DNA from 2 places in the Bradyrhizobium sp. KBS0727 genome. Region 1 is predicted to be linked to the other one. Evidence: riboswitches for the same ligand, from Rfam matches in the RefSeq annotation. Region 1 holds a riboswitch; the other holds the start of a gene.
What was found. Region 1 has a riboswitch for S-adenosylmethionine ahead of FFI89_RS03770 (O-succinylhomoserine sulfhydrylase). Riboswitches for the same ligand answer to the same signal wherever they lie in the genome.

Region 1 (16,232 bases):
GCCGCAGATCGCCGTTCCCCGCCAGATCCAGCGCGGCGGCGGATAGCGGATCCAGGCCTTGCGATCGGTCTCGTACATGTATTCGACATGCACACCACCGATCCAGTTCGAGAGATAGTGATAGCGCGCGGCCGCGACCGCCGGCGGCAGATGATCGAGCCCGAGCTTGACCAGCCCCGGCAGGAAGCGCTCCTGCTGTTGGCGGCGGAATACCCGGAACACGAACTCGGCAGCATCCGCGGTGCCGCGCCTGGAGACCACGGCGAGAATCAGGCCGGTAAAAAACGCATGGTAGAGATCGGCGACGCTGCGCCACTTCGTCCATTGCGCTTCGCGTTCGCGCTCCTGCCCCGTCATCGCTTCACTCCCTTTTCTTGTGGAAGCACATTGTCATCGCGAGCGCGGTGGCGCAATGCGCCGCGCGCGAGGCTGGATTGCCTTGACGCCGACGCTTGCGAAACTATGGTCCGAAGCCACGCCGAAGGGATCGATTGCATGACATTGCCGATGAGCTGGGATGAGTGGACGCGGCACGACGGCACGGCGCTGGCCGCGCGCGTCAGGAACGGCGAACTCACGGCACAGGAATTGGCGAAGCAGGCGGCCGCAGGGATCGCCAAGGTCAATCCCGCGCTGTCGGCCGTCGTTGAAGTATTCGAGGACGCGATCGCCGATCCCGTCAGCAACGGCGCCAATCCCGAAGGGCCGTTTGCCGGGCTACCTTTCCTGATGAAGGATCTCGGCCCGACGATGAAGGGCCGGCTGCAGGAAATGGGATCGCTGATCATGCGCGGCAATCGCGCGACGTCAGATACGTTCCTGACCGGAAAATTTCGTCACGCGGGACTCAATCTGATCGGGCGGACCACCACGCCGGAGTTCGGGGTCTGCAGTTCGGCCGAAAATCCCGCCGTCTATATCACGCGCAATCCCTGGAATACCGACTACACCACCTGCGGATCGTCGGCCGGCAGCGCCGCGATGGTCGCGGCCGGTGCAGTCCCGATCGCGCATGCGACCGATGGCGGGGGTTCGATCCGGATTCCGGCCGGGGTCAATGGCAATATCGGGCTGAAGGTGTCGCGCGGGGTGTTCTCGCTCGCACCGCATCTGTCGGACCTGACTGGGCTGGTCTCGATCCAGGGCTGCCAGTCGCGTTCGGTGCGCGACACCGCCGCCTTTGTCGATGCCTGCCGGGGTCCAGCGCCCGGCGAGTTCATGCCGTTCTGGACCACGCCGGAGCCTTACATGGAAATGATCGCGCGCGATCCGGGCCGGCTCCGCATCGCGCTCTCGCATCAATGGGGCGAGTATCGCGCGACAGCGCAGATTGCGGCCGAGCTTGAGCGGGTCGGGCGCTTCCTCGAAGGCCTTGGCCATCACGTCGATTACGCGCTGCCGGAACTGGACTTCCCCGCGGCCTTCGAGGCGCAGACGACGTGTTATGTCAGCAACTTCGCCCAGGTGATCGGCAACATGCTCGCCGCGCGCGGGCTCGACCGGCCGCCGGCGGACCTCATCGAACCCGTCAACATCCGGATCTGGGAAGCCGGCCGGCACACCAGTTTCACCGAACGCGCGCGCATGCAGGCGGTGTTCAACACGACATCGCGCGGCTTCGGTGATTTCTTCGAGCAATGGGATATCATTCTGACGCCGGTCACCGCGCTGCCGACGCCGAAGGTCGGCACCACGGAGTACCTCACGATCAGCGACAACCCGTCAGTCGCCGACTGGTTCGGCAATCTGTGGCGCAACTTCGCGTTCACGCCGCTCGCCAATCTCTGCGGCATTCCCGCGATCTCGTTGCCGCTGGCGACGCACGAACACGGGCTGCCGCTCGGCATTCAGGCGCAGGCAAAGCAGGCCAATGACGGCCTGCTGCTTCAGTTCGCGGCCCAGATCGAGCGCGCGATCGGCGGTAAGTGGAATTCGGGCGAGCGGCCGGGCGTGCACGTGACGAAGGGCTGATGGCCGGCGCTCACACCTTGAAATGCTTGGAAAGCTTCAGGCCCTGCGCTTGATAGTTCGAGCCGATCTTCTGGCCGTACATCGCGTCGGGCCGCGCCAGCATTTTCTCGTAGACGAGGCGCCCGACGATCTGGCCGTGTTCGAGGATGAACGGCACTTCGCGCGAGCGCACCTCTAGCACCGCGCGCGAGCCCTGCCCGCCGGCGCCGGCATAGCCGAAACCGGGATCGAAGAATCCGGCATAGTGGACGCGGAATTCGCCGACCAGGGGATCGAACGGCACCATCTCCGCGGCGTAGTCCGGTGGCACCTGCACGGCTTCCTTGGAGGCCAGAATGTAGAACTCGCCGGGGTCGAGGATCAGGCTGCCGTCGGGCCGCGCCTCGATCGGCTCCCAGAATTCGCCGACCGCATAGCCGCCGCGGCGATCGATATCGACCACGCCGGTGTGGCGCTTGGCGCGGTAACCGACGAAGCCGCTGGTATTTTCGCCGGACAGGTCGACGCTGAGCGCGACGCCATTGGCGAGGTCGGCGTCGTCGATATCGACCAGTCGTTCGGCCGCGTGCAGCGCGTCGAGCTCGTCGGCATTGAGGATGGCGTCGCCGGTACGGAAGCGCACCTGCGAGAGCCGCGAACCCTCACGCAGCAGCACCGGAAACGTCTTCGGGCTGATCTCGGCATAGAGCGGGCCGTGATAGCCGGCGCCTATCATGTCGAAGCGGCGCGTGCCGTCGGCGATCACGCGGGTGAACACATCGAGCCGACCGGTCGAACTCTTGGGGTTGGCGGCGGCGACGATCTCGGGCGGCAGCGCCAGGCTTTCCAGCAGCGGGACGATGTAGACGCAATTCGTCTCCAGCACCGCGCCGTCGCTTAGATCTATTTCATGCAGCTTCAATTCGTCGATGCGCTCGGCGACGGTGGCGCCCGGACCGGGCAAGAAGCTCGCGCGCACCCGGTAGGCGATATCGCCGAGGCGCAGGTCGAGGCTTGCCGGCTGGATCTGGCTTTCGACAAAGGGGTATTCGGGCAAAATGAGGCCCGCATCGGCCATCGCCGCGATCATGCGGTCGGGCAGAATTCCGTTGGCGTCGGGGGGCAGCGAAAACGACACGGCATGGTCCTCTGAGGCGGCCCATCGGGATGGTCCGAATGCCATCCAGACCTCATAAATAAGGGCTTTTACGGGTTATCCGATGGCCGCCTTGACGAAAAGGGCGCGAGGGAATATCAGCATGACTTATCCCGTGGTGATTTGAGCCGGCCGGCTTGCAGCCACGTTAAATAAGTAGCTAAACAGGCCGGGGACACGTGTGATCCCGGCCTGTGGAAATTTTTCCAGGCCGGTTTTTTTGTGACCATTTCTAGGGATGGTCACGACGGAGGTCACATGTCTGACGCTAATTCTGCTGCCCGCTATCGTCCCGAAACCCGGCTGGTCCATTCCGGCACCCTGCGCTCGCAATACGGAGAAACCTCCGAGGCGCTGTTCCTGACCCAAGGCTTCGTCTACGACACTGCCGAGCAATGCGAGGCACGGTTCAAGGGCGAGGATCCCGGCTTCCTCTATTCGCGGTTTTCCAATCCCAACATCTCGATGTTCGAGCGCCGCATGATCGAGCTCGAAGGCGCAGAGGCCGCGCGCGCGACCGCGACCGGCATGGCCGCGGTGACCACCGCGATCCTGGCGCCGCTGAAGGCCGGCGACCACGTGGTGGCGGCGAAGGCGATGTTCGGCTCCTGCCGCTACGTGGTGGAAGACCTGCTGCCGCGCTACGGCATCCAGTCGACGCTGGTCGACGGCCTCGACCTCGACCAGTGGAAGAAGGCGATGCGGCCGAACACCAGGACCTGCTTCCTGGAGAGCCCGACCAACCCGACGCTCGACGTGATGGACATTTCGGCGATCGCCGAAATCGCGCATCAGGGCGGCGCGCGGCTGATCGTCGACAACGTGTTCGCGACGCCGATCTGGCAGAGCCCGCTGTCGCTCGGCGCCGACGTCGTGGTCTATTCCGCCACCAAGCACATCGACGGCCAGGGCCGCTGCCTCGGCGGCATCATCCTGTCCTCGGAAGCGTTCATCGCCGAGCACATTCACAACTTCATGCGCCAGACCGGCCCGTCGATGTCGCCGTTCAATGCCTGGGTGCTGCTGAAGGGGCTGGAGACATTGGCCGTGCGCGTACGCGCGCAGACCGAGACCGCGGCGAAGATTGCCGACGCGCTCGCCAGCCATCCGAAGATCTCGCGGCTGATCTATCCCGGCCGCGCCGATCATCCGCAGGCAGCGCTGGTGAAGAAGCAGATGCGCGCCGGTTCGACCCTGATCGGCTTCGAGGTCAAGGGCGGCAAGGCCGGCGCGTTCCGCTGCCTCAACGGGCTGAAGATCTCGCGGATCTCGAACAATCTCGGCGACGCCAAAAGCCTCGTCACCCATCCCGCCACCACGACGCACCAGCGGCTGGCGCCGGAAGCACGCGCCGAACTCGGCATCAGCGAAGGTTTTATTCGCTTTTCCGCCGGGCTCGAGCATGCCGACGATCTGATCGAGGATTTCGCGGCGGCGCTGGAGAAGGCGTGAGCGCATCCTCGTCATTGCGAGCAGCGAAGCAATCCAGCTCTCATCCGTGGCGGGCATGGATTGCTTCGTCGCTAACGCTCCTCGCAATAACGGCGGAGAGTAGCGACTTCGCTGCTCTACTCACATCGGCCGATACGTGCGCACGTTGGCCGGCACGTTGACGCCGAGCTTGATCTGACCGACCGACTTGATGATGTCGTCGCCGAGCAGTTGGGCGAAGCAGGCGTAGCCCCAGTCGTTCATGTGCAGGCCGTCGGAGATGACGAAGCTGTCGATCGGGATCGACTGCTTCTCGTGCCAGTCGCGCATCACCTCGAAGCGCGGAAACACGCCGACGTGACGGAGTTCGGCGACCCTGCCGAGCAGCTTGACGATCTTGCCGGCGCTTTCCGGATGTTCGTTGACGCGCGGCGAATATTGCGGATCGACCAGCACGAGGTCGGCGCCGGCCGCCTGAATGCGCGCGACGCCCTCCTCGACCATGTTGGCGGTCTCGGTCGGATCGAGGTTGCGCAGCACCGCGTTGGTGCCGACCTGCCAGATCACCATGTCCGGATGCATGTCGATCACTTCGGCCTGCAACCGCTTCATCATTTCGGGCGCGTCCTCGCCACCCTTGCCGCGGTTAACGACGGTGATGTCGGCGGTCGGATATTGCCGGCGCAGCTGCGCGGCGAGCCGGTTGGGATATTTGAATTCGGGCGACGACGCGCCGTAACCGTCGGTCGAGGATGACCCGAACGCGATGATCACGACCGGCTGGCCCGCGATCAACTTGTTCGCGACATGCGGCAGCGAGCCCATCGACACGGCGAGGCCCTTCGGCGACAGACACGGCACGCGGCTGAAGACATCGCTCGCCGATTTCGCGACCTCCTTCACCTTGTCGAGCGCCCGGCCGGTGAGGCCCTTTTGCTGTGCCGGAGCGGCCTGATCGACGGCCGCGGCATTGCCGGCGCCGGTGGTCGGTGAACCGACTGAGGTCGGCGAGCCGCCCGTCGTCGGCGCGGCCGGCGGCTTGGCGGCTTCAGCCTTGGCATTGTCGCCGAGCGCGGCCTGCTGCGCGGCCTGCGGCTGGGCAACTTGCGCGTGCAGCGGCAAAACGCAGGCAGGCGTCAACAGCGCAAAAGCGGCGGCGGCGAATGTGGTCAAACGAAAAGGGTAGTGACAACTCATTAACGCTAGTTCCCTTAATTCTGCTGCGCCGCATCAAGGTGGGCGGTATCGATCACGAATTTCGACAGCGCGCGGCCGAGGCAGGCGTGGACGCGCTTGGCCAGATCGATGCCGTGCGCGGTACTGAACAGGTCGAAATCTCCGGCGTCGTTCCAGTGACGCATGATCGCAAACCGGTCGAACAGCGGAACCTCGTGCTGCTGCGCCACCACCCGCATATTGTCGAGATAGGGCGGCGCAGAAATCATCGTTTCCGTGCGCGGACTGTATTGCAGGTTGACCAAGACCACATCGGTTCCAGCTTTTTGCAGCGCAACAACACCTTCGTCCAACGCGCTGCGAAAATCGTCGGGATCGCCGGATCGCATAGCATCGACGGTGCCGGTCTGCCAGATAACCAAAGTAGGCCTTTTTGCTTCCACCAGCTTAACGAGCGTGCCGGCCGTTTCCTCGGCGGATTTCGCGGACTGTAGTTCTACGGATAGGTTGATCGCGAGCTGCGGCAGCCGCTCTTTCAGCGCCTCCTGCAACCTGGCGGGGTAGGCGCTGGCTTCCGCGGAGGGGATGGAGGAGGAACGGCTGCCGACCACCAGGATGGTCAGCGGCTGGCCGTTTTTCACGGCCTCCGCCACTCTCGGCAGCGAGTTTTCGCTGGTCAAAAGATAGGCCGGCACATCGCAGGTCTGGGGGGCATCCTCGGCGCGCGCAAAACCGGTAGCCGCCAAGCCGGCGAGCAGCGTCATGCCCAGCAGAGTCCTGACAGCGGACCTCATGCGCCTCCTCCCGCCATGTCGGCGTTGCCGGCGGCGCTTTTTGTTTTCGACGCACCCTTGTCGGCAGAGTGCTTGTACCACGAAATCACCCACGCCATTCCCCACATGATGAGGATCCCGGAGATGCTGACCAGCAAGTGCATTGCAGCACCGCCGGAGACTTCGGCCAGCACGAAATGCCCTGCGAAAGCCAGGAAGACACCGAGGCAGAATATCTCAAGCGAATGCTGACCGCACAGGATCAATGGTCGCAGCCAGGGCGATTTCAGCCCCGGCCAATCCCTGGGCAGGAAGCGCACCGTGATCGCCGCCAGCGCCAGGAAATGAGCGAAGCGCAATACGTCGAGATCGGTCTTGTCGATCGGATACATCCACTGTTCGACGACGCGCGGCATCAAGTGGCTGAGCTGGGGCACGTACCAGGTCAGGGTGACGCAGAAAGAGGCAAACAGGTAGACGAACGAAATCCACATCGTCACCGGCGACACCAGGATCCGCGACATCCGCTGAGCCCCGCCCATCGCGCACCAGGCCCCGAACACGAACAGCAACTGCCAGGCCAGCGGGTTGAAGAACCAGACGCCATTCGGATACGCCGACAGGTACCAGTCGAAATGCCAGGTCAGCGCATAGATCAGCGCCGACAGCGCCAGCGTGACGTCGGGCTTCCACTTCATCAGCCACAGGATCAGCGGCAGGAACAGCATCAGCACGATATAGAGCGGCAGCACGTCCATGTTGACGGGGCGGAATCTCAGCAGCAGCGCCTGGACGATGGTCACGTCAGGCTGCTTGAGAAAATCCATGATGCCCATCTCTTCGCTGTAGAGCGGGTTCTCGAAACTGGTGGCGACGTAGGAAATCTCGGCCAGGAAGATCGTGAACAGGAACACATGCGCGACATAGATCTGCCAGACCCGCCGCAGGATCCGCGCGGTCGCCACCACGACGCCCGCCTCCAGCATCGCGCGGCCATAGACAAAGGCCGCGGTATAGCCGGAGATGAAGATGAAGATCTCGGTGGCGTCGGAAAATCCGTAATTGCGGATCGTGAACCAGGTCAGGATGTTCGGCGGCAGATGATCGATGAAGATCAGCCACAGCGCGAGCCCGCGAAACAGGTCGAGCCGCAATTCGCGCTCGCCGGCGGCCGGAAACGCAATCGCCGGTGCGGACGCAGCCGCCGCGGCGTCGCTCGCCGCCGGCGTGGCCTTGATATCGGGCTTGATATCGGGCTTGGCACCGCCAAGCGGCGTACCGGCGATGGGATCGGCAATGGACGTCATCTGGCACCGTCTCGGCAGGTGGTAATTCCGCGCTTGCACTGTCCGAAATCGATCATATCGGCCCGTAGGTTGCAGACAAGATACGCAAGGAGATACATGGCCAGCCGCACGCGGGTGCGCTTTAGAAGGGAACTATGTTGAAACCGCGATGAAAGGCGCCGCAACCGGCCCCGCCGGCCCTTCCTGCGATTGGTTCCCGGCCATTTCTTGGGTATCACTGTTTTCTTGGCTATGATGCGCGCCAGGATTTTCGAAAGCTTTTTCGCATGTACCGTGCCGTCACCCGTCAGATCGAAGTTACCGTCGAGCCGAACTTCATGCCGGAACGCTCGGCGACCGACCGGGGCCAGTATTTCTGGTCCTACACGATTGTGATCACCAATACCGGCGCCGAGACCGTGCAGCTCCGCACCCGGCATTGGGTCATCACCGACGCCACCGGGCGCAAGCAGGAAGTCCGCGGCGAAGGCGTGGTCGGCGAACAGCCCGTGCTCGCGCCCGGCGAACGCTTCGAATACACCTCCGGCGTGCCGCTGCCCACCGCCTCGGGTTTCATGACCGGCCGCTACCAGATGGTCAACGAGAGCGGCGAACGCTTTGAAATCGACGTGCCGACGTTCTCGCTGGACAGTCCGGACAGCAAGCGGGTGCTGAATTAGGATTGGGAGCTCGCCCGCCGTTCCACCCACCGTCGTCATACTCCGCGAAGGCGGCAAGCCGGACGATGACAAGTGTGGCTGGACCGCTCGACTCCTCACCGTCATTGCGAGCGAAGCGAAGCAATCCATTCTTTCTTTATGTGGTGAGATGGATTGCTTCGCTTCGCTCGCAATGACGCGGAAGCACCGGTCTCTATCGATGTCATTCCGGGGCGATGCGACAGCATCGAACCCGGAAGCTCGAGATTCCCCGGGGTGCAATTGCACCCCTGAGGTTCACGCTTCGCGCGCCCCGGAATGACGGCGGATAGATACGACTTCTCATTCTCGCAGCATGATTTGCCCGAAGTTTTGCTGGAAACCTTGCCCTCAAAATCGTCGTGCCAATTTGTCGCTAGCTGACGTGATTTACCCGTCGGGCAAAATCGTTGCGCCGCTACTCCTCCACGCCCGCTTCCTGCGGCGTGAATTCGTAGACCGACGAGCAGAACTCGCAGGTCACGATCACCTTGTTGTCCTTGACCATCTCGGCGCGGTCCTTCGCGGCAAAACTTTTCAGCATCGCCGAGACCGCATCGCGCGAGCAGGAGCATTGCGCGCGCAGCGGCAACGGCGGAAACACCCGCACGCCGCGTTCGTGGAACAGCCGATACAGCAGCCGCTCGCCGGACAGATCGGGATCGATCAGCTCGACGTCCTCGACGGTTGCGATCAGCGACTGGCCTTCGACCCAGGCGTCGTCCTCCTCGATCTCGTGCTTCGCCACGCCGTCCGGGACGTCGCCGGGATCGAGATCCGCCGGCCGCGCCCGCTCCGGCGCCTTCGGCAGAAACTGCAGCAGCATGCCGCCGGCGCGCCAGCGATGCTTCGGGCCTTCGCCGCCGCCACGCCATTCTTCGCCGACAGCGAGCCGCACGCGGGTCGGGATCTGCTCGGAGCGCAGAAAATATTCGTGGGCGGCGTCTTCGAGATTGCCGCCGTCAAGCGCCACCATGCCCTGATAGCGGCTCATGTCCGGGCCCTGGTCGACGGTCATCGCCAGATGGCCCTTGCCGAGCAAGGCGCCTGAATCCTGGCCGTCCTTCAGCCGCGTCGCGTCGTAGCGCGCATAGGCGCGCAGGCGATCGGGGGCCTGGAAATCCACGATCAGGAACGACACCGGACCGTCGGTCTGGGTCTGCAGGATGAAGCGGCCTTCGAACTTCAGGGAGGAGCCCAAGAGCGTCGCCAGCACGATCGCCTCGCCCAGCAGCTTGCCGACCGGGGCGGGATAATCGTGCTTGGTCAGGATGTCGTCGAGCGCGGGGCCCATTCGGGTGAGCCGGCCACGCAGGTCGAGCGCACTGACCTCGAACGGCAGCACCGCATCGTCAACGGGAACCGAGGACGGCGCGCGGATAGGGGCCTCGGCCGTGATTTTCGTATCGGGGGATTGTGACATGGCGCTCTATCTGGGGTCGGCGGGGGCGGAAAGAAAGGTCTCTCGGCGTCATGGCCGGACTTGTTCCGGCCATCCACGCCTTGCTTGCCGATAGTTTTGAAGACGTGGATGCCCGGGACACCTAGCGCGAAGACGCGCTTCGCGCTACTGCCCGGGCATGACGAAATTTTGGCTTCCCGGAGCTCTTTACGCCACGGCGCCGAAGCACCAGGCCAGAATGCCTTTTTGCGCATGCAGGCGGTTTTCGGCTTCGTCGAACACCACCGATTGCGGGCCGTCGATCACCTCGTCGGTAACTTCCTCGCCGCGATGGGCCGGCAGGCAGTGCATGAAAATCGCGTCCTTCTTCGCCAGCGACATCAGCTTGGCATTGACCTGATAGGGCTTCAGCACGTTGTGACGATGTTCGCCTTCCTTGTCGCCCATCGACACCCAGGTATCGGTGACGACGCAATCGGCGCCGCGCACGGCTTCTTCCGGATCGGCGCCGAGCACGATCGGGGCTTGGGTGGCCTTGATCCAGTCCTTCATCGCCTTGTTCGGCGCGAACTGCGGCGGGGTGGCGACATTGAGCTGGAACTTGAAACGCTCGGCCGCATGCGCCCAGGAAGCCAGCACGTTGTTGTCGTCGCCGGTCCAGGCCACGGTGCGGCCCTCGATCGGCCCGCGATGCTCCTCGAACGTCATCAGATCGGCCATCACCTGGCAGGGATGCGAACGCCGCGTCAGCCCATTGATGACGGGCACGGTGGCGTAGGCGGCCAGTTCCAGCAGCGCCTCGTGATTGAGGATGCGGATCATGATCGCATCGACATAGCGCGACAGCACGCGCGCGGTGTCGGCGATGGTCTCGCCGCGGCCGAGCTGCATCTCCGCGCCGGTCAGCATGATGGACTCGCCGCCGAGCTGGCGCATGCCGACGTCGAACGACACCCGCGTCCGGGTCGACGGCCGTTCGAAGATCATCGCCAGCGTCTTGCCTTCGAGCGGCTTGTTGACCTTTTCATGCGCCTTCAGCTTCGCCTTCATGGCGGCGCCGGCGTCGAGTATGTTGCGCAGCTCTTGAAGCGGCAGTTCGCTGATGTCGAGAAAGTGACGGACGGGCTTGCTCATTACCCCGCCGCCTTCTTCAACGGTGCCCCTGACAGCGCGATGCAGGCGCGCTCGAGCATTTGCACGGACTGCTCGATCTCGGCCTCGTTCACGATCAGGGGCGCGAGGAAGCGCACCACATTGTCGCCGGCGCCGACGGTGAGCAGCTTTTGATCACGCAACGCATTGACGAGATCGCCCGAGGGCACCACGGCCTTGACGCCGACCAGGAGCCCCTCGCCGCGCACTTCCGACAGCACGTTCGGATAGCGATCGACCACCGAGGCCAGTTTCTGTTTCAACAGCAGCGACATCTTCCGCACGTGGTCGAAGAAGCCGGGCTTCAGCATCACGTCGAGCACGGCGTTGGCGGCCGCGATCGCCAGCGGGTTGCCGCCGAAGGTCGAGCCATGCGAGCCCGGCGTCATGCCGGACGCGGCTTCCGCGGTCGCCAGGCACGCCCCGATCGGGAAACCGCCGCCGAGCGCTTTCGCCAGCGACATCACGTCGGGGGTGACGCCGAGGCGCTTGTAGGCGAACAGATCGCCGGTGCGGCCCATGCCGGTCTGCACCTCGTCGAACGCCAGCAGCAGGCCGTGCTTGTCGCACAATTCGCGCAAGCCCTTGAAGAACGCGTTCGGCGCCGAGCGCACGCCGCCCTCGCCCTGCACCGGCTCGATCAGGATGCCGGCGGTGTGCGGGCCGATCGCCTTCTTCACCGCTTCGAGATCGCCATGCGGCACCTGGTCGAAGCCGTCCATCGGCGGCCCAAAACCCTCGAGATATTTGGCGGAGCCGGTCGCGGCCAAGGTCGCCAGCGTGCGGCCATGGAACGCGCCTTCGAAAGTGATGATGCGATAGCGCTCGGGATGACCCTTGGCGGCCTGATACTTGCGCGTCACCTTGATCACGCATTCCATCGCCTCGGCGCCGGAATTGCAGAAGAACACATAGTCGGCAAAGCTCTGCTCGCACAGCCGCGCGGCGAGCTTGTCGCCGTCGGGCGACTTGAACAGGTTCGACATGTGCCACAGTTTCGTGGCCTGTTCCTGCAGCGCTGCGACCAGTTGCGGATGGGCGTGGCCCAGCGCATTGACCGCGACGCCCGAGGTGAAGTCGAGATAGCGATCGCCGTTGGTGGCGACCAGCCAGGCGCCCTCGCCGCGTTCGAAGCCAAGGTCGACCCTGGCGAATACGGGGAGCAGATGCGACGCGGCGCTATGGGTCATGGCGATCACTTGAGGTTTGAGAGCAGTCCGTTTGCGAGCTGCCAGGGTGCGCGAGCCTTCGCGCACGCAACCACCGGCCACCCGAAAACAAAACGTGCCGCCTTTTGGGGCGGCACGTCAGGGCATTCTATGCTGGCGACGGAACGTGTCAACACGCCGTAGAGCCTGCTTCGCAGGCTCGTTCACCTTCTTGTTTGAGCATGATCTTCTCGGAAAACCGGTGTCCACTTTTCCGGATCATGCTCCAGCCGCCTTCCTGCACTGCGATAAAAGGCAATCCGTACATTTCCGGTGTGGTGGAAAACACGCATTGCAATGCCTAGATGTCGGAACATGTGGACGCTTAGCTGCGGACTCTTGCGCCAGAGTCACGCCATATTGTAGCGTCTGGGCTGTCGGGTACGACATCTCGTGCGGCAGTTCTGATCCTCTTGAGTCCATGTGTTCAGCGTACACGTTCGGGCGCGACTTTCGCGCCCGGCGAGGGCTAAGGGATTCTGACCGCAGGGATTTTGGAGATTTGGCATCGCCAGCGCTGCCCCCGGTTGGCCCGCGCGAAGCGAAGGGAAGAATTCGATGACCGTATTGACCTGGTCCGACGATCGCGTCGAGCAGCTTAAGAAGCTCTGGGAAGGCGGCCTGTCCGCCAGCCAGATCGCCGCGGAACTTGGGAATGTGACGCGAAATGCCGTGATCGGCAAGGTGCACCGGCTCGGTCTGTCCGGCCGCGCCAAGAGCCCCTCCTCGGCCGCCCCGCGCCAGCGCAAGGCCCGGCCCGCCCAGCACATGATGCGGGTGGCGCGTCCGGTCTCGCGCGGCAACACTGCGCTCGCCCATGCCTTCGAAGTCGAGATGGAGCCGGATCCGATCTCCTACGACAACGTCGTGCCGATGAGCCAGCGGCTGTCGCTGCTGGAATTGAACGAGGCCACCTGCCACTGGCCGGTCGGCGATCCCTCGAGTTCGGACTTCTTCTTCTGCGGCGGCAAGGCGCTCTCCGGCCTGCCCTACTGCGCGCATCACTCGCGCGTCGCCTATCAGCCGGCCTCCGATCGCCGCCGCCCGGCGCCGAAGCCGACCAGGTAAACTTACGCGATGCTATCTGTGTCGTGAATTGAGCGGACTATATCCGCCGTCGTCCCGGCCTATTGCGCACAGGCGCCGGGACCCATAACCACAGACGTGCGTGGTTATGCCGAGCTGAAGCTCCAGCTCTGTTAGACAATCAACATCGGCGGGTATCGGTCCCAGCTCAAGGCCGGGACGACAGTAGTTACGACTCCGCCTTCGCAAAGCGATCGTCCAGCGCGTAGCCGGCGCCGCGCACGGTGCGGATCGGATCCTGCTCGCGGCCGGGATTGAGCAGCTTGCGCAGGCGGCCGATGTGCACGTCGACGGTGCGTTCGTCGATATAGATGTCGCGGCCCCAGACGCTGTCGAGCAACTGCTCGCGCGAGAACACACGGCCGGGATGCTCCAGGAAGAATTCCAGCAGGCGATACTCGGTCGGGCCGAGATCGATCTGGCGGCCGGAGCGGGCGACGCGGCGTTTCTCGCGGTCGAGTTCGATATCGCCGTACGTCAGCACGGTGGCGAGCCGCTCCGGGCTGGCGCGCCGCAACAGACCCTTCACCCGTGCCAGCAATTCCGGCACCGAAAAGGGCTTTACGATGTAGTCGTCGGCGCCGGTGGCAAGGCCACGGACGCGCTCGCTTTCCTCGCCGCGCGCGGTCAGCATGATGATCGGCAGCTGCTTGGTCTCCGGCCGCGCCCGCAAGCGCCGGCACAGTTCGATGCCGGACAGGCCCGGCAGCATCCAGTCGAGCACGATCAGGTCGGGCACCCGCTCCTTCAGCCTTGTATCGGCGTCATCGCCGCGGCCGACGGTTTCGACGTCGTAGCCTTCGGCATCGAGATTGTAGCGCAGCAGCGTGGTCAGCGCTTCCTCGTCTTCAACTACCAGAATGCGTGCGTTCATCGATTCTGCTTCCCTTGGTTTCGACGCGTCAGTTACCGGGTACTGTCGTGGCGAACGTCGTCATGTCGCCCTTCGGGCGCTTGTCGAGAATCTGCTGACCCTCGATCATGTAGAATACGGTTTCGGCAATGTTAGTGGCGTGGTCGCCGATCCGCTCGATATTCTTGGCGCAGAACATCAGGTGAATGCAGAACGAGATGTTGCGCGGATCTTCCATCATATAGGTCAAGAGTTCGCGGAACAGCGAGGTGCAGATGGCGTCGACTTCCTCGTCGCCCTTCCAGACCGCCATCGCCGCCGGCAGGTCGTGCGCGGCATAGGCGTCCAGCACCGACTTGACCTGCGACTGCACCAGGTCGGTCATGTGCTCGAGGCCGCGGATCAGCTTCAGCGGCTGGAAATCGTTCTCCAGCGCCGCGACCCGCTTGCCCATGTTCTTGGCGAGGTCGCCGATCCGTTCGAGATCGGTGGCAACGCGCATGGCGCCGACGATCTCGCGCAGGTCGATCGCCATCGGCTGGCGCCGCGCGATGGTCAGCACCGCGCGTTCCTCGATGATGTGCTGCAGGCGGTCGATCTCGGCGTCGGAGGCGACGACGCGGTTGCCGAGCGCGATGTCGCGGCGAACCAGCGCATCGACGGATTCGGTGATCATGCGTTCGGCGAGGCCGCCCATTTCCGCGACCAGGCGGGTCAGTTCCTGCAGATCGCTGTCGAACGCCTTGGCGGTGTGTTCAGAAGCCATGTGTTATCTCCTCCGGATCAAGCTAGCCGAACCGGCCGGTGATGTAGTCCTGGGTTCGTCGATCGCTCGGCGAGGTGAATATCTTGTTGGTGTCATCGAACTCGACCAGCTCGCCGAGGTACATGAAGGCGGTCTTGTCGGAGACGCGCGCCGCCTGCTGCATGTTATGGGTAACGATGGCGATGGTGTAGTCCTCCGCCAGTTCCTGGATCAGTTCCTCGACCTTGGCGGTCGAGATCGGATCGAGCGCCGAACAGGGCTCGTCGAACAGGATCACCTCGGGCCGCACCGCGACCGTGCGGGCGATGCAGAGCCGCTGCTGCTGGCCGCCGGACAGGCTGAGGCCACTGGCGTTGAGCTTGTCCTTGACCTCGTTCCACAGCGCGCCGCCGCGCAGCGCCTTCTCGACCCGGCCGTCCATCTCGGACTTGGAGATCTTCTCGTAGAGGCGAATGCCGAAGGCAATGTTCTCGTAGATCGTCATCGGGAACGGCGTCGGCTTCTGGAACACCATGCCGACGCGGGCGCGCAGCAGGTTGAGATCGAGCTTGGGGTCGAGGATGTTGGTCTGGTCGAGCATCAGCTGCCCGGTGGCCCTCTGGCCCGGATAGAGGTCGTACATCCGGTTGAAGATCCGCAGCAGGGTCGACTTGCCACAGCCGGACGGGCCGATGAAGGCGGTGACGCGGTTGGTGCCGAGCGCGAGGTTGATGTTCTTCAGCGCGTGGTGCTCGCCGTAGTAAAAGTTCAGGCCGCGCGCCGTCACCTTGGCCGAAGCTTCCGGCTGATGCGGCATCGACGGCACGCCGGCGCCGGGAACGCTGACGGATACGGAAAGATCGTTCATTTCGTTGTCCTCTCGGCGCCGAGAATTCGCGCGCCAATATTCAGGGCGAGCACGGTGAGCGTGATGATCAGGGCGCCGCTCCAGGCGAGCTGCTTCCAGTAGACATAGGGGCTCTGCACGAAATTGTTGATGGTGACCGGAAGATTCGCCATCGTCTTAGTCAGGTTGAGGCTGAAGAACTGGTTCGACAGGGCGGTGAACAGCAGCGGCGCGGTTTCGCCGGCGACGCGGGCGGTGGCGAGCAGCACGCCGGTGATCAGGCCGGAGCGCGCGGCGCGGTAGGCTATGCGGCGGATCACCAGCGAACGCGGCAGGCCGAGCGCCGAGGCCGCTTCACGCAGGGGATTGGGCACCAGCCCCAGCATGTCCTCGGTGGTGCGCACCACCACGGGGATGACGATCACCGCGAGCGCCAGACAGCCGGCAAAGGCCGAGAAGCCGCCCATCG
Region 2 (16,232 bases), 160 kb from region 1:
TTGAGCAACAGGTCGTCGCTGCGCAAGGCCGACTGGTTCTCCTCGGCTGACCCACCGTTCTTGCCCAGCCTCGACGGGCAAATCACCAAAAGTGCGTCCAGCCCTCCGCGCAAAAATATTCCACTAGGGCCGTCGGGCAAATCAGCCGTAGGACTCCCGCCATCCTGTCCCACCAAAGGGGCGTTGGCCATCGTCGCGAACGAGGGGCAGGGAGCGGTGGACGCGAAGGCTGCGACTGACGAGCGCGGCCACTAGCGTACGGCGAAGTCGTTTGGGTCCGACGCCCCGGTGCTGGCGTCAAGTTGGCGGAAGCGAAAGCCGACGTCGATGATGGTGGCAAGAAAGCCGGTCACCAGGACGAAATCGTATAAGCCGTAAAGCCATTGCGCAGGGAAGGCCGGGTGTTCTCCGCTGAACCTGTATGCTCGTGTGCAGCATTTCTAATGCACATCGCACGCGAGACCGCGGGTGCAGCGCGCACCCGGTCTTCCCTGCGTCCTCTGATTTCGGGGGGCAAGGTTTCCAGCAAAACTTCGGGCGTAACGCGTCGCGAGAACGCGAAACCGCGTTCAGGCCTATCAACGTCATTGCGAGGAGCGAAGCGACGAAGCAATCCAGCTATCCGCTATGCCGCGCGATGGATGGCTTCGCGGAGCCTGTCATCGGGCGGCGCTTCGCGCCGACCCGTTGGCTCGCAATGACGGCGGAAAGAGCCAAGGTCGCCGGGACGACGAGGATGGTTCTACTCCGGCTTCTTCTCCAGATTCGCATGCGGCCGGCCGAAATCGGGCGCGGCCGAATCCTGGCCGATCTCGACGATGCCGCGGCGGATGGCGCGGGTGCGGGTGAAGTGTTCGAACAGCGCTTCGCCGTCGTTGCGGCGGATCGCGCGGGTCAGTTTCGAGAGGTCCTCGTTGAAGGTGCCGAGCATTTCCAGCACGGCTTCCTTGTTGGCGAGAAACACGTCGCGCCACATCGTCGGATCCGAGGCCGCGATGCGCGTGAAATCGCGAAAACCGCCGGCGGAGAACTTGATCACCTCGGACGACGTCACTTCTTCGAGTTCGTCCGCGGTGCCGACAATGGTGTAGGCGATCAGATGCGGCAGATGGCTGGTGATCGCCAGCACCAGGTCGTGGTGGTCGGGCGTCATGATCTCGACCCTCGCGCCCATCGCGGCCCAGAACGCGCGCAAGCGTTCGACAGCGGCAGGATCGGTGCCCTCAGGAGGGGTCAGAATGCACCAGCGGTTGGTGAACAGTTCGGCGAAGCCGGAATCAGGGCCGGAATGCTCGGTGCCGGCGACGGGATGCGCCGGCACGAAATGCGCGCTAGCGGGAAGGTGCGGCGCCATTTCACGGACGATCGCGCCCTTGACCGAGCCGACGTCGGAAATGATCGCGCCCGGCTTGAGGAACGGCGCGATCTCTTGCGCCACCGGCCCGCAGGCGCCGACGGGAATGCAGAGAATGATGAGGTCGGCGTCCTTGACGGCTTCCGCGTTGGTCGCGACCACGCGATCGACGATATCGAGTTCGGCCACGCGGGCGCGGGTCTTCTCCGAGCGCGCGGTGGCGACGATTTCGGAGGCCAAGCCCTGGGCCCGCGCGGCGCGCGCGATCGAGCCGCCGATCAGCCCGAAGCCGATCAGCGCGACGCGGTTGAACAGCGGCGCGGAGCTCATTTGCCCGCCATGAAGTCACGCAGCCCATCGACGACGAGGCGATTGGCCTCTTCGGTGCCAACGGTCATGCGCAGCGAATGCGGCAGGCCGTAATTGTTCAGCGCCCGCAGCACCAGGCCGCGTTTGGTCAGATATGCGTCGGCCTCGGCCGAGGTCTTGCCCTTGTCGAGCGGGAAATGGATCAGCACGAAGTTCGCCACGCTCGGGGTCACCTTCAGGCCGAGTTTGGTGATCTCCTCGGTCAGCCAGTTGCGCCACTTCTCGGTGAACGTCTTCGACATCTGGACATGCGCGGTGTCCTCGATGGCGGCGACCGCGGCCAGCATGGCCGGCGTCGAGACGTTGAAGGGACCGCGAATGCGGTTGACGGCGTCGACGATATTGGCCGGGCCGAACATCCAGCCGATCCGCAAGCTTGCCAGTCCGTGAATCTTGGAGAAGGTATGCGTCATCACGGTGTTTTCGGTGGTCGCTACCAGTTCGAGGCCGAGCTCGTAGTCGTTGCGCGACACGTAGTCGGAATAGGCGGCGTCGAGCACCAGCAGCACATGCGGCGGCAATCCGGCGCGCAGCCGCTTGACCTCGTCGAACGGAATATAGGTGCCGGTCGGGTTGTTGGGGTTGGCAAGCCACACCAGCTTGGTCTTCGGCGTAACGCGCGCCAGGATGGCGTCGACGTCGGCGGTGAAATCGGTCTCGGGCGCGACGACGTTTTTGGCGCCGTTCGCCATGGTGGCGATCGGGTACACCAGAAAACCGTGGGTGGTGGAGATCGCTTCATCGCCATGGCTGAGATAGGTGTGTGCCAGGAGGTTGAGGATTTCGTCCGAGCCGGCGCCGCAGATGATGCGGTCGGGATCGAGCCCGAAGGCGCGGCCGATCGCCTCGCGCAGCACCCGCGAGGTTCCTTCCGGATAGTCTTCGAGATGTGCGACGGCCTGCTTGTAGACTTCCTTCACCTTCGGCGACGGCCCGAACGGGGTCTCGTTGGCGGACAGCTTGAACACCTTGCGCCCCGGCTCCGCCACCGGGCTCTTGCCGGGCGTGTAGGGCGCAATGTCGAGAATGCCGGGATTCGGCATGGGGCGGGACATCTCAAAACTCCGGAAATTCGGGCGGCCTTAAGGCTTGGCCGACCCGTTGGAGGGCACCGTATAGCGCGTTGCATGGCTGCCGACGAGGGCCGACGAGCGCACCGACGCACCGGCCGCAATCAGGGCCATCTTGATCTTCTCGAAGCCGGTGCCGGCATCCGACACCAAAAGCGCCGCGCCGTCGAAGGCGGTATCGGGCACGGCGACGATTTCGGCCAGCGGCGCCAGCGCGCGCGCCGTATCCGCGTTCCAGCCGGAGACACGAACGCTCCACATCTCGACCTCGGTCACCATGGCGTCGTCGGCCACACGCGAGATCACGAACACCGGGAGTGCGGCCGGATGGTCGGCGCGTTCCAGGAACGGCAGGCGGGCGATGATCTTCGGCGCGCCGTCGGCTTCCAGTGCGATCCACCATGGCGTGCGGCTCGATATCGCCGAGACCAGCGCCAGATCGCCCTTGGATTTCGCCACTGCCTCGACTGCGGCCTGTGCGCTGAAATGCGCCACATAAGGCACGACGAAGCCGAAATGAAACCGCGCCGAATCCCGCATCGCGGGCTCGCTGACGGAAACATCCGCATGCACCGCGAACGGCGCTTGCACGTAGGTGAACGTCGAGATGATGACGCGCCAGATGCTCTCGATGGTGTCGAGCGGCAGGATGCCGCGATGGCGCCGTACCAGCTCGCGCATCATCGAGGCCTCGCGCGCAGGGCGGAACGCCGAGCCGACTTCCTGGGTCTGCTTGACCTGGATCAGCCGGTCGATGATGTCGCCGCGCGCCATCAGCAGGCGATGGACCTGCTCGTCGATGCTGTCGATCTCTTTGCGCAGCTCCTGCAGCGAGGGCGGAGCCGGGGGGGCCTTGGACATGCGAATAACCTGGCGAGAGCGTACCTTCATCCGGGGCGCGGCACCTGCGCCACGCCTCGAACGGATGAGGCCCGTTCTCCCCCATGGTGCGAGACGGCGCAAGGGTGCCGCTTCGCCATCAGGCCCGCTTGCCTTGTTAACCAAGGGCCTGCCTTGACGAAATGCCCGCTTCGGACTAGCTTTAGGCCACTCCGTGGTCATTTGAGCCGGCCGGCTTGCAGCCACGTTAAACAACTCGCTAAACAGGCCGGGGACAGAAGTGATCCCGGCCGAACCTTTGTTCAGGCCGGGTTTTTTATTGGCCTGATTCTGTCCATGGACCTCCGCTAACGAGGCCGGTGCCGATATGACCAACGTGCAGTCGATACCCAGTCCTTCGATTCACAGCGAGGATCGCGCCCATGAGGCCGACCATCCGAGTTCGCTGCTGGCGAAGTTCGGCATCGAGCAGCCGCTGAAGCTCGATTGCGGCGTCGACCTGGCGCCGTTCCAGATCGCCTATCAAACCTATGGCGAACTGAACGCGGAGCGCTCCAACGCCATTCTGGTCTGCCATGCGCTGACCGGCGATCAGCATGTCAACAACGTGCACCCGGTGACCGGCAAGCACGGCTGGTGGGACACCATGGTCGGCCCCGGCCTGCCGCTCGACACCAACCAGTACTTCGTCATCTGCAGCAACGTGATCGGCAGTTGCATGGGCTCGACCGGGCCGGCATCGACCAATCCGGCCACCGGCAAGCTGTGGGGACTGGATTTCCCCGTCATCACCATTCCCGACATGGTGCGCGCGCAGACCATGCTGATCGATCGGCTGGGCATTGACACGCTGTTTGCCGTGGTCGGCGGCTCGATGGGCGGCATGCAGGCGCTGCAATGGACCGCGGCCTACCCCGAGCGCGTGTTCTCGACGCTGGCGATCGCCTGCTCGACGCGGCATTCGGCGCAGAACATCGCGTTCCATGAGCTCGGCCGACAGGCCGTGATGGCCGATCCGGACTGGCGCGGCGGGCGTTATTTCGACGACGGCACGCATCCGCATCGCGGGCTCGGCGTGGCGCGGATGGCGGCGCACATCACCTATCTCTCCGACGCCGCACTTCACCGCAAGTTCGGACGGCGGATGCAGGACCGCGATCTCCCGACATTCTCGTTCGACGCGGATTTCCAGGTCGAGAGCTATCTGCGTTATCAGGGCTCGTCGTTCGTCGAGCGCTTCGACGCCAACAGCTATCTCTATCTGACGCGGGCGATGGATTACTTCGACATCGCCGCCGACCATAACGGCGTGCTGGCCCAGGCGTTTCGCGGCATCAAGACCCGTTTCTGCGTGGTGTCGTTCACCTCGGACTGGCTGTTTCCGACCTCGGAATCGCGCGCGCTGGTTCATGCGCTGAACGCATCGAGCGCGCGGGTGTCGTTCGCCGAGATCGAGACCGATCGCGGCCACGACGCCTTCCTGCTCGACGTGCCCGAATTCTTCGACATTTCCCGGGCCTTCCTGCAATCCGCGGGCAAGGCGCGCGGGCTCGCCGGTACAGGTGTCTGACATGGCGCTTCAGGAACAGACCTTGCCGCTCGGCGGCATTGCGCCGGATCGCACCGGGAATTATCGCACCGATCACCTGCTGGTCGCCGAGATGGTCGCGCGCGGTTCGAAAGTGCTCGACGTCGGCTGCGGCGACGGTGAACTGCTGCAGCTATTGGAAAGCCGCGGCATCGACGGCCGCGGCATCGAACTGTCGCGCGAGGGCGTCAACCGCTGCGTCGCCAAGGGGCTGGCAGTGGTGCAGGGCGACGCCGACACTGACTTGGTCAATTATCCCGACGACGCCTTCGATTACGTGATCCTGTCGCAGACGCTGCAGGCGACGCGGCAGCCGAAGGTGGTGCTGGAAAACCTGCTGCGGATCGGGCACCGCGCCATCGTCTCGTTCCCGAATTTCGGCTTCTGGAAGATGCGGCTGCAGTTGCTGGTGGGCGGCCACATGCCGCGCACCGAGAACCTGCCGGCCACCTGGTACGACACCGCGAATATCCACTTCTGCACCATCAAGGATTTCGTCGAGCTCTGTGACGCGATCAACGTCAAGATGGAACGCGCCGTCGCCCTCGATCTCTACGGCCGCCCGCTGCGGTTGAATCTGCCGTGGTGGTTCTGGAACATGTTCGGCGAGCAGGGCGTGTTCCTGCTGTCGAGGGCGGGCGGGGGGAAGTGAGTTAGCCCCGTCATTCCGGGTTCGCGTCTTCGACGCGCCCCGGAATGACGGACGGAACTACCCCACCATCATCGACCTTGGATCCCGCACCGGCCACCGGCCTGCCTCGACCAGCGCAATGAACCGCTCGACCATTTCGTTGAACAGCGCAGGCTCCTCCAGGTTGAGCACATGGCCCGACTTCGGGAAGAACGACAGCCCCGCCGCCGGCAGATGCTGCTTCAGGAACAGGCTGGGCTCGACGCAATTGTCGTCCTCGTCGCCGCACAGGATCAGCGCCGGCGTCGGCACCTTCCGGATCGCATCCGTCATGGTGTAGATCGAGGGCCGGCCGCCTTGAAAACTGCGCATGGTGTTGGCCGAGCCTTGCGCGCTGTGGCGGGCCAGCGCCGCATAGAAATCGGCATGACCGCGCGGGTCCTTCAGCAGAAACGGAATCCGGCTCGGCGCCTCGCGCGTCGCCTTCGCGACCTCGACCGAACCGATCGTCTCATACTGCTCGGCGTTGGCCTGGCACTGCCTGCGAAAGGCTTCGAGATTTTCGAGGCTGGAGCCGGAGCCGACCGCGGCCAGCGTCATCGACAGGGCGCGCTCCGGAGCGTTGAGGCCGACTTGAAGCGACGAGTAGGAACCCATCGACAGGCCGATGAAATGCGCCTTGGCAATGCCGAGATGATCGAGCACGGCGAGCGCGTCGGTGTAGAAATGCCGGTAGGTGTAGACGTCGGATGTCGGCGGCACGTCGGAGGGCGTGTAGCCCCGCGCCGAATAGGCGATGCAACGGTGGCCGCGCGAGAAGTAGCGCATCTGCGGTTCCCAATTGGTATGGTCGGCCGCGAATTCATGCAGGAAAATGATCGGGGTTCCGCTTCCCACCTCCTCGAAATACAGGCGGACATTATCTTTCGTAACGGCATGGGGCATTGGCATATCCTCTCGTTGGCCGGCCGCAGATTTGCAGTTAATTCTCGCGGCGGCAATGCGGCAGCATCGATCATGTTTGGTCATCGAATCATCGCGGAATGACCCCGAAATCGTTTCCGCACGGCCATATGAAATCTTCCTCGTGTCACACCCCGCATCGCAAAAACCGCCGTCGCGTTCGTATCCGCACGAACGCGACAGGGGAATGGGGGCTACAGAGGATGATCTATGTTTCAGTTGCTTGCGTTTCGCCGGTCGCTTCGAGTCTTGGCACTGGCTCTGTGTTCGGCTTCGATCGCCGTATCCGTTACTCCCGCTCACGCACGATCTCATCATGGCGCAGGGCGCCACGCGCGGGCCTATCACGCCGGCCATCATGCGAGGCGGCATTACGTTCACGTCCAACGTCGGCACGTCGCTGATGCTTCGCGCTGGGAGCGCGGCGTAGCGCAAATGCGGGCAGGCGGCTTTGCCGACACCAAGGCAAGCCTGACGACAGACGCCAGCGCGTCGGCACCGGCGAGCTTCGGTTCGTCCAATGTCGTCGCCGAGGCGCGGCGTTATATCGGCGGTAATCCGACCGGCCGCGGCAGCCTGTGGTGCGCGCGGTTCATGAACATGGTGCTGCAGCACACCGGCCATCATGGCACCGGCTCCGACATGGCGAGTTCGTTCGCGCATTACGGTCAGCGCGTCTCCGGTCCGCAGGTTGGTGCCATCGCTGTCATGGGGCGGCGCGGCGGCGGCCATGTCGGCATCATTACCGGCATCGATGCTGCCGGAAATCCGATCATGATCTCGGGCAACAACGGCAACCGGGTCAGGGAAGCGCCGATCTCGCGCGGCCGGATCTACGCCTACGTCATGCCGACGGGCTAGATCAGGCGATCTGCAGCAGGCGGATCAGGCCGAGGCTGATGAGGCCCAGGATGACAAGCGAGGCGGTGACCGCGGCAGTAACGCGGACACCGGCGCTGGCCACGACTCTCACATCCACGCCCAACCCGAGTGCGGCCATCGATACGGTTGTGAGCAGACTGGCCGTGGTTGCCAGCGGCACCAGCATGGCCTGCGGGATCAAGCCGAAGGAGCGAACGGCCGCGACGGTCAGAAAACCGACGATGAACCACGGAACCAGCTCATGCAGCGCCGGGCCCGAGCGCTTCGCTGTCCGGCTCTCGGATACGTGCGCACCGGCCCGCGGTTCCGACGGCAGGCGGCGGCTGATCAGGGACAGGCCGAGCACCACCGGGCCCAGCATCAGCACGCGGACCAGCTTGACCACGGTTCCGACCTGATTGCTGAGCGCTCCGATCGGAAGGGTGGCCGCCAGAACCTGCGGTACCGCATAGACCGTCAACCCGGCCAGAACGCCGTATTGCGTCAATGACATCTTCAGCAGTGGGACGAGAAACGGCAGTCCCAGCACAACGACGACTCCGAGCACGGCTGTAAACGCGATCGAAGAGGCCACATCGTCGCCGTCGGCGTCGATGATCGGTGCCACCGCCGCGATCGCCGAGTTACCGCAGATCGAATTGCCGCACGCCACCAGGATGGACATGCGCAACGGCAGGCCGAGCAGGCGGCAGATCAGATAACTGGTCGCAATGGCGACCACCACGATGCCGGCGATCCCCAGGATCAGGGCCGGTCCGAGCGCCGCTGCGGCGCTGGCGCTGACGGACGCGCCGAGCAAGACCACGGCGACCTCCAGCAGGATCTTGGCGCTGAACTGGATGCCGGCGTTCCAGTACGAACCGGGTGTCCAGGCCGCCCGGATGGCGACCCCCAGCACGATCGCGATCACCAGCGCTTCAAGGTAAGGCTGGCCCGCAAACTCGACTTCAACCGCCTGAAGCAGCATGGCGACGACGGTTACGGCAACGCAGAGGAGCATGCCGGGCAGGAGACGAATTGCGTTTTCGATCAACGGACTGCTCCGGTTCCGGCATTCCTGACGGTGATACCGGAAGTGCGGCTCATGCTATTCCTCGGTTGGCGCAATCGCATCGCCCGCGCCAATGCTGCCGCCGGCGATCACCTCGGCATAGATCCCGCATTCATTGTGGCCGAGGCGGCGCATCAGCGTGTTCGGGATCGAGAGGTCGCGCGCGCCGGTGTCCGGATCGACATTGACGGCGGCGCATCGGACGATGCGCTTGACCACCTTGAGCCTGACGCCGTCGATGGCGAGTATCCGGTCGAGCTGCTCGAACTCATGCCAGGCCGGCCAGCCTTCGACATAGAGGTTGGCGCGGAAACGCAGCGGATCGACGGGGTGTTCGACCATGTTCTCGATGGCGCGGACGCTCGCCAGATTGATAATCGAGACCACCTTGCGGGCCACGTCCGAAAAGCTGTGGCCCGGGCTGGTCAGGATTTTGGGCGGTCCCTTGATCTCGCCGGCATATCGGCTGGCAAAGAACTGCTCGATCGCGGTCCGGCCTCCGGCCGTTTCGAGGTTGCCCTCGGCCGCGACCGCGCCGTCCTGGCGGATGGTCAGGACGTGGGTGGCATCGTCGAAATGGGTGCGCAGCGGCGCCAGCCACTCGTCCCGCTGCAGCATCAGGAAGTGGGGCTTTGACAGCCATTTCGGCTCGGCCGGATCGAAACCCGAGGGGCCGTTCTCGATGGCGTAGCGGCGGTCGGCCGCCAGCGTCTCGCCGGGAAGAAGCTCGGCGCGCTGGAGCGGCTCCGGGGAGAGCCCTTTGACGGGATAGCGGTAGATACCGGCGATCGTCGCCGACGGGGACGGGGTCATTCGGCCTTGTAGGAGATTCCCTCAAGCCGCGCCACCGTCCCGAAATTGCAAGCCGGCCTCTTCCGTTTCGGCCGTCGATGCCCACATTTGCGTCAAGCCTGAAAAAATGACGGCGACGACCGCCGGCCGGTTGAGGAAAGTCAACGCGGCCGCGCGGAAACCCAATGAAGATGCCGTATTCATGCCTTAGGGGTGGGGACGGCAGGCCGAGGGAAATCAAGAATGAATATTGAAAAATACACCGAGCGGGCGCGCGGCTTTATCCAGTCTGCGCAATCGCTGGCGGTGCGCGACGGTCACCAGCAGTTCTCGTCGCTGCACATGCTGAAAGTGCTGCTGGACGACAGCGAGGGTCTTGCCGGCGGCCTGATCGACCGCGCCGGCGGTAATTCCCGCGCCATCCTCAAAGCCACCGAGGATGCCCTCGCCAAGCTGCCGAAGGTCTCCGGAAGCGGCGCAGGTCAGGTCTATCTTGCCCCCGATCTGGCGCGCGCCTTCGATGCGGCGGAAAAGGCCGCCGAAAAGGCCGGAGACAGCTTTGTCACGGTCGAGCGGCTGCTGCTCGGGCTGACGCTCGAGAAGGGCAGCGAGGCCGGCGCGATCCTGAGCAAGGGCGGCGTCACGCCGCAGAACCTCAACGCGGCGATTGAATCGCTGCGCAAGGGACGCACCGCGGACAGCGCCACGGCCGAAAACGCCTATGACGCGCTGAAGAAGTATTCGCGCGATCTGACGCAGGCCGCGCGCGAGGGCAAGCTCGATCCCGTGATCGGGCGCGACGAGGAAATCCGCCGCACCATCCAGGTGCTCTCGCGCCGGACCAAGAACAATCCCGTGCTGATCGGCGAGCCCGGCGTCGGCAAAACCGCGATCGTCGAGGGTCTGGCGCTTCGGATCCTCAACGGTGACGTGCCGGAAAGCCTGAAAGACAAGAAGCTCCTGTCGCTCGACCTCGGCGCGCTGATTGCAGGCGCGAAATACCGCGGCGAGTTCGAGGAACGGCTGAAGGCCGTGCTGCAGGAGGTCACTTCGGCCGAAGGCAGCATCATCCTGTTCATCGACGAAATGCATACGCTGATCGGCGCCGGCAAGGCCGACGGCGCGATGGACGCGTCCAATCTCTTGAAGCCGGCGCTGGCACGCGGCGAACTGCATTGCATCGGCGCCACCACGCTCGACGAATACCGCAAGCACGTCGAAAAGGACGCCGCCCTGGCGCGCCGGTTCCAGCCGATCTTCGTCAGCGAGCCCACGGTCGAGGACACCATCTCGATCCTGCGCGGCCTAAAGGACAAATACGAGCAGCACCACGGCGTGCGTATCACCGACTCCGCGTTGGTGGCGGCGACTACGCTGTCGAACCGCTACATCACCGACCGTTTCCTGCCCGACAAGGCCATCGATTTGATGGACGAGGCGGCGGCACGGCTGAAGATGCAGGTCGATTCCAAGCCGGAAGAACTCGATTCGATGGATCGGGAAATCATCCGGCTGAAGATCGAGCAGGAGGCGCTCAAGAAGGAAACCGATGCCGGCTCGAAGAGCCGTCTGCAGACGCTGGAAAAGGAACTCGCCGATCTCGAGGAGAAATCGGCGGTCCTGACCTCGCGCTGGAGCGCTGAGAAAAACAAGCTCTCCAACGCACAGAAACTGAAGAGCGAACTCGACGGCTTGCGCATCGAATTGGCCAACGCGCAGCGCAAAGGCGAATTCCAGCGCGCGGGCGAACTCGCCTATGGCCGGATTCCCGAGCTGGAAAAGCGGCTCGCCGATATCGAAGCCAACGAGAACCCCGGCGAGATGATGGAGGAGGCGGTGACCGCCAACCACATCGCGCAGGTGGTGTCGCGCTGGACCGGCGTTCCCGTTGACAAGATGCTGGAAGGCGAAAAGGACAAGCTCCTGAGAATGGAGGGGTCACTCGGCAAGCGCGTGGTCGGCCAGGCCGAAGCGGTGCGTGCGGTGGCAACCGCCGTGCGCCGCTCGCGCGCCGGCCTGCAGGACCCGAACCGCCCGATGGGCTCGTTCATGTTCTTAGGCCCGACCGGCGTCGGCAAGACCGAACTGACCAAGGCGCTGGCCGAATATCTGTTCAACGACGAGACCGCGATGGTCCGCCTCGACATGTCCGAATTCATGGAAAAGCATTCGGTGGCGCGGCTGATCGGCGCGCCTCCCGGCTATGTCGGCTATGACGAGGGCGGCGTTCTGACCGAAGCGGTTCGGCGGCGGCCCTATCAGGTGGTGCTGTTCGACGAAATCGAGAAGGCGCATCCCGATGTCTTCAACGTGCTGCTGCAGGTGCTCGATGACGGCCGGCTGACCGATGGTCAGGGCCGCACCGTCGATTTCCGCAACACGCTGATCATCATGACCTCGAACCTCGGTTCGGAATTCCTGGTGAACCAGCCTGAAGGCGAGGATACGTCGGTGGTGCGCGAGCAGGTGATGGGCATGGTGCGTGCGCATTTCCGGCCCGAGTTCCTCAACCGCGTCGACGAGATCATCCTGTTCCACCGCTTGCAGAAGAGCGAGATGGGCCGGATCGTCGAGATCCAGTTCGCTCGGCTCCAGAAGCTGCTGGAAGAGCGCAAGATCGTGCTCACGCTCGATGCCGCGGCGCGCGACTGGCTGGCGGCCAAGGGCTGGGATCCCGCCTATGGCGCCCGGCCCCTGAAGCGGGTGATCCAGCGCAACCTGCAGGATCCGCTGGCGGAGATGATCCTCGCCGGCGAGGTCAAGGATGGCGATCGCGTCGTGATCTCGACCGAGGGCAACGTGCTGACCTTCAACGGCAAGGCATCGCAAACCGCCGAGATCGCGCAATTCGAGGCGCCGGTCCCGAAACGGAAGCTGAACTAGGCCAAGTATCAGGCGACAGTCAATCGACTGGATGCATCCTGTCAGCACAGGGTGCATCCAGGCGGATTTGCTATTCCGTCACCTGACCGATCGCCGGGCTGCCGCCCCTGTCGTCCTCATCCTCGCTCGGCTCAAGCTCAGAGAGGATATCGACCAGTTCGCGAACGCGGCCGGTTGCGAGCGGTCTGCCGGCATTCAGCAGCGGCTCGTCATTGACTATCCAAGCCTGGGCTTCTGCCAGTTCGTCCACGCTCGCGCCAGTTCCGATGATCTGGGCGATGGTGACATCGTCAGCCCCGCTGATCGCCTTGATAACATCGTCCCGAGTAACGCGTTTCATGGCTGCTCATTTCGTAAGGCTGCGCCGCTTGCCGCAACGCTGCGCCCTCCCGCTGTCGATGACGGCGAGGCGGTCGCGCAAACGTCTCAGCGGCCCGTGGTAAACCGCGGCGGGTTCTGGGTCATCATCCAGATTTCGATCGCCGCAAGCACCGCCACGGCGGCGCCGATCAGCACATGAACCGTCATGGCCGTGGTTCCGTGGAAGCCCAATACCCAAGGCGATACCAGCGCCCACAATCCGACGATCAGGTTCAGCCACTCTTCCCAGACCGCGAACGCAGCCAGCGCTGCGATCGCGAGGATCGCAATGACCAGGCCGGAGAGGGTGGCGTTCTGGGAGATTTTCCCGGCGTCGAAGCCGAACATCCACGGCGAAACGAACAGAATCGCGCCGAGGACAAGGTTGGCGACGTCGCACAACTTTGCATTGGTCCAATTCTCCATGACACATCCTCCATTGAAGATTTGCCAACAAAAGCTAACCGGGGAGCGGCCGTTTGGGTTCCACGGTGGTGGAACATTCTTTGATGGAACAAATGGGCCGGACGGCTGGCTCCTGAACCAAGGCAAGAGTGTGTTCCCGCACGAAGGCGAAACGCGGCGCGAGCATCGCTGGCGTGCTGGACGACCGGCGATTTGAAGTCGCCGATACGCTTCGCTACTTCTTCGTGATCTTGTAGATCGCGTTCTCGATGTCGGACGAGAAATAGATCGTGCCGGAGGCGCCGACGCCGACGCCGGTCGGGATGTTGGTCGGTAGTCCGCCGGGGGCGCCGGCGAGGCCGATCGGCAGATTGGCGGCGATCTCGGTGACAGTGCCCTTCGCGGGATCGATCTGGACGATACGCCTGGCGCCGACCTCGGCCACGACAAGCATGCCGTCAGGCGCCAGCGCGATGCCCTCGGGCATCTTCAGATCCTTGGCGACGACGGACTTCTCGCCATTGGACTCGATCTTCGATACCTGGCCGGAGAAGGCTTCCGTGACATAGACCGTGTCGTTCGGACCCGCGACCATTCCGACCGGCCCCTCGAGGCCGCCAACCACCACCTGACGGTCCTTGCCGTGCTCGCCGCTGACGCGCAGCAGCGATTTGCTGCCGAGTTCGTTGACCAGAATGGTGCCGTCACTGAGCTTGATCGCGTCGTGCGGAGCCTTGAAGCCGTGCAGCATCTCGGTGGTCTTGCCGGTCTTGCGGTCGATCACCTGCACGGTGCCGGTGAACCAGCTCGACAGCAGCACGTCGTTGCCTTTGGCCGTGGCGCTCATCGGATATTCCAGCGTCACGCCGTCGGCATGCATGCGGGCGGGTTCGGAGACTTCGCCGGTGGTGCCGTCGACGGTGCGGTAGGCGAACACGTCGGCGACATAGATGGTGTCTTTGTCGCCGTCGGAGACCACGCCGATACCGCCGGGCAGCGCCAGCTTGCCGATGATGATCTGCCTGGCGGCGCCGGTTTCCGGATCGACCTCCTGAATGCCGTTATCGGCCATGTTGGAGACGAAGATGCGGTCCTTGTCGTCGATCGCGAGGTTGTCGAGCGAGGGCTTGAGCTGCGCGACCACCTTCTTGGCGCCGGATTTGGGATCGACCCGAACCAGCTGCCCGAGCGCGGTGTCGACGACCCAGAGATTGCCCTTGGAATCGAAATTGACCGCGGCCGGAACCTTGAAGCCGTCGGCGACGACAGTCAGTTCGGCCTTGTCGACGTCGACCTTGGCGACCTGGCCCTTGAACCATAGCGGGCCGTACAGCATGTCGTCCGACCCGAATTCGAAGCCGTTGAGGCCGCCCATCTTCTCCATGATCTGGCGCGGCGGTTTGACGCCCTCGACGTCGATCTCATAGAGGGTGTCGCCGAGGAATACGGTCGTCGCATACAGCCTTCCGTCCTTGCGGTAGGCGAGCGAGTTGATGCCGGGCAGTCCCGAGGCAAGCTTCTTGATCGGGCCGTCGCCCTTGCGCGCATAAAGATCGCCGGTGAGAAAGCCGGTCCACGCCATGGTGCCGTCGGGCGCGAAAGCGATGTCGTCGGCCATGCCTTCCGGCGACGGGATCGCAATCTTTGCCGTACCATTGGCGCGATCGACCTCGTAAAGCGCGGCGCCCGCGACGCTGCCGGCGAACAGCCGCCCGGACTTGTCGATGCCGAGCCCGTGCACGCCATGGAAAGCCGAACCGGGAACGAGTTTTGTGACCTCATAGGTCTGCGCCGAAGCGCCGATGGTGCTGAGGATGGTGGTGGTGAGAATGATCGCCGCAACAGTCGCGCTGGATGCAAGCCTGCTCGTCATGACGCTACCTCCCGTTGATTTTGGGGAACAGTATTCGTCCAGGATGACGGTTTGGCAAACGAAACCTGTCGCGAAAACCACTGTGCCGCAGCCACAAAGTCGACACACGGCCAAATCGACACACGACATCGCGTGTCGGTGATTTCGGTCCTTCAGGATCTGATCAAAAATTCAGCGGTTGCTGACCTGGCGTACCGGCGGCGCGCCGGCGGTGCCGGCGGCATCGGAGACGCGCGCCGCGCTGCCGCGGTTGCTCATCTGGGCATCGAGACGATCGCGTTCTTTCTCGAAGCCCGCCATCATGGGGCCCTCGAGCGAGCGGCCGCGCGGCAGCTTGACGCGCAGCGGGTCGACGAAGCGACCATTGACCAGAATTTCATAATGGACGTGAGGTCCGGTCGACTGGCCGGTCGATCCGACAAAGCCGATCACCTGGCCCTGCCGTACCCGCTTGCCGGGCTCCATGCCCTTGGCGAAGGCCGACATGTGGCCGTAGGCCGTCTCGTAGCCGTTGTTGTGCTTGATACGGATATATTTGCCGTAGCCGCCCTCGGGGCCGACCTTTTCGAGCACGCCGTTACCGGAAGCGAAGATCGGCGTGCCGTAGGACGTGGCCCAGTCGACGCCGGTGTGCATCTTGACGTAACCGAGGATCGGATGGCGGCGGCCGCCGAAGCCCGAGCGCATGATGGCGTTGTTGACGGGTTTGCGGACCAGGAACTTCTTCGCGCTCTTGCCGGTCTCGTCGTAATAATCGACCACGGCGTCGTCGGGGGTCTGGAAACGGTAGTATTTCTTGGTTTCACCGCCGACCGTGAGGGCCGCGAACAGCACCTCGGTCTTTTCGGAGACCGCCGATCCCTCGTCCTCGCCGGCATAGAACACGTCGAAGGAGTCGCCGGGCTGGACCTTGCGCTGGAAATCGACGTCGTAGGAATAGATCCGGATCATGTCCTCGATGACGGTTGCCGGCACCTTGTTGCGCAGCGCGGTCTCGTAAATGCTCTGGTAGAGCCGGACACCGGTGCCGTCATCATCATCGTCGTCGTCCTTGCTGTCGGCGGGCTCGGCAACCGTATTCATGCTTTGGACGTCGACGGCGACATATTTGCCGATGTCCGACAGCGCGGCGACGGCTTCGATGGTCGTATCGTTGGCGACGATCACGCGA

Region 2: another riboswitch for S-adenosylmethionine. It lies ahead of FFI89_RS04535 (homoserine O-acetyltransferase); the one in region 1 lies ahead of FFI89_RS03770 (O-succinylhomoserine sulfhydrylase).

Annotation. Positions count from the first base shown of each region.
Region 1 covers NZ_CP042176.1:801,398-817,629, reverse strand. The annotation lists gene FFI89_RS03785 (hypothetical protein) at 1-357, opposite strand, end outside; gene FFI89_RS03780 (amidase) at 496-1,971, shown strand; gene FFI89_RS03775 (2'-deoxycytidine 5'-triphosphate deaminase) at 1,982-3,133, opposite strand; SAM riboswitch at 3,212-3,291, shown strand; gene FFI89_RS03770 (O-succinylhomoserine sulfhydrylase) at 3,365-4,558, shown strand; gene FFI89_RS03765 (SGNH/GDSL hydrolase family protein) at 4,679-5,734, opposite strand; gene FFI89_RS03760 (SGNH/GDSL hydrolase family protein) at 5,749-6,507, opposite strand; gene FFI89_RS03755 (OpgC domain-containing protein) at 6,504-7,793, opposite strand; gene apaG (Co2+/Mg2+ efflux protein ApaG) at 8,060-8,452, shown strand; gene FFI89_RS03745 (Hsp33 family molecular chaperone) at 8,889-9,893, opposite strand; gene argF (ornithine carbamoyltransferase) at 10,080-11,006, opposite strand; gene FFI89_RS03735 (aspartate aminotransferase family protein) at 11,006-12,214, opposite strand; gene FFI89_RS03730 (GcrA family cell cycle regulator) at 12,791-13,300, shown strand; gene phoB (phosphate regulon transcriptional regulator PhoB) at 13,488-14,192, opposite strand; gene phoU (phosphate signaling complex protein PhoU) at 14,221-14,937, opposite strand; gene pstB (phosphate ABC transporter ATP-binding protein PstB) at 14,960-15,784, opposite strand; gene pstA (phosphate ABC transporter permease PstA) at 15,781-16,232, opposite strand, start outside.
Region 2 covers NZ_CP042176.1:963,302-979,533, forward strand. The annotation lists gene FFI89_RS04515 (IS1182 family transposase) at 1-50, shown strand, start outside; gene FFI89_RS04520 (prephenate/arogenate dehydrogenase family protein) at 743-1,684, opposite strand; gene hisC (histidinol-phosphate transaminase) at 1,681-2,778, opposite strand; gene FFI89_RS04530 (chorismate mutase) at 2,806-3,654, opposite strand; SAM riboswitch at 3,838-3,917, shown strand; gene FFI89_RS04535 (homoserine O-acetyltransferase) at 4,001-5,203, shown strand; gene metW (methionine biosynthesis protein MetW) at 5,205-5,873, shown strand; gene FFI89_RS04545 (alpha/beta fold hydrolase) at 5,931-6,797, opposite strand; gene FFI89_RS04550 (TIGR02594 family protein) at 7,026-7,676, shown strand; gene FFI89_RS04555 (YeiH family protein) at 7,678-8,697, opposite strand; gene FFI89_RS04560 (MOSC domain-containing protein) at 8,785-9,561, opposite strand; gene clpB (ATP-dependent chaperone ClpB) at 9,784-12,423, shown strand; gene FFI89_RS04570 (hypothetical protein) at 12,494-12,763, opposite strand; gene FFI89_RS04575 (SPW repeat protein) at 12,850-13,209, opposite strand; gene FFI89_RS04580 (SMP-30/gluconolactonase/LRE family protein) at 13,424-15,061, opposite strand; gene FFI89_RS04585 (LysM peptidoglycan-binding domain-containing M23 family metallopeptidase) at 15,233-16,232, opposite strand, start outside.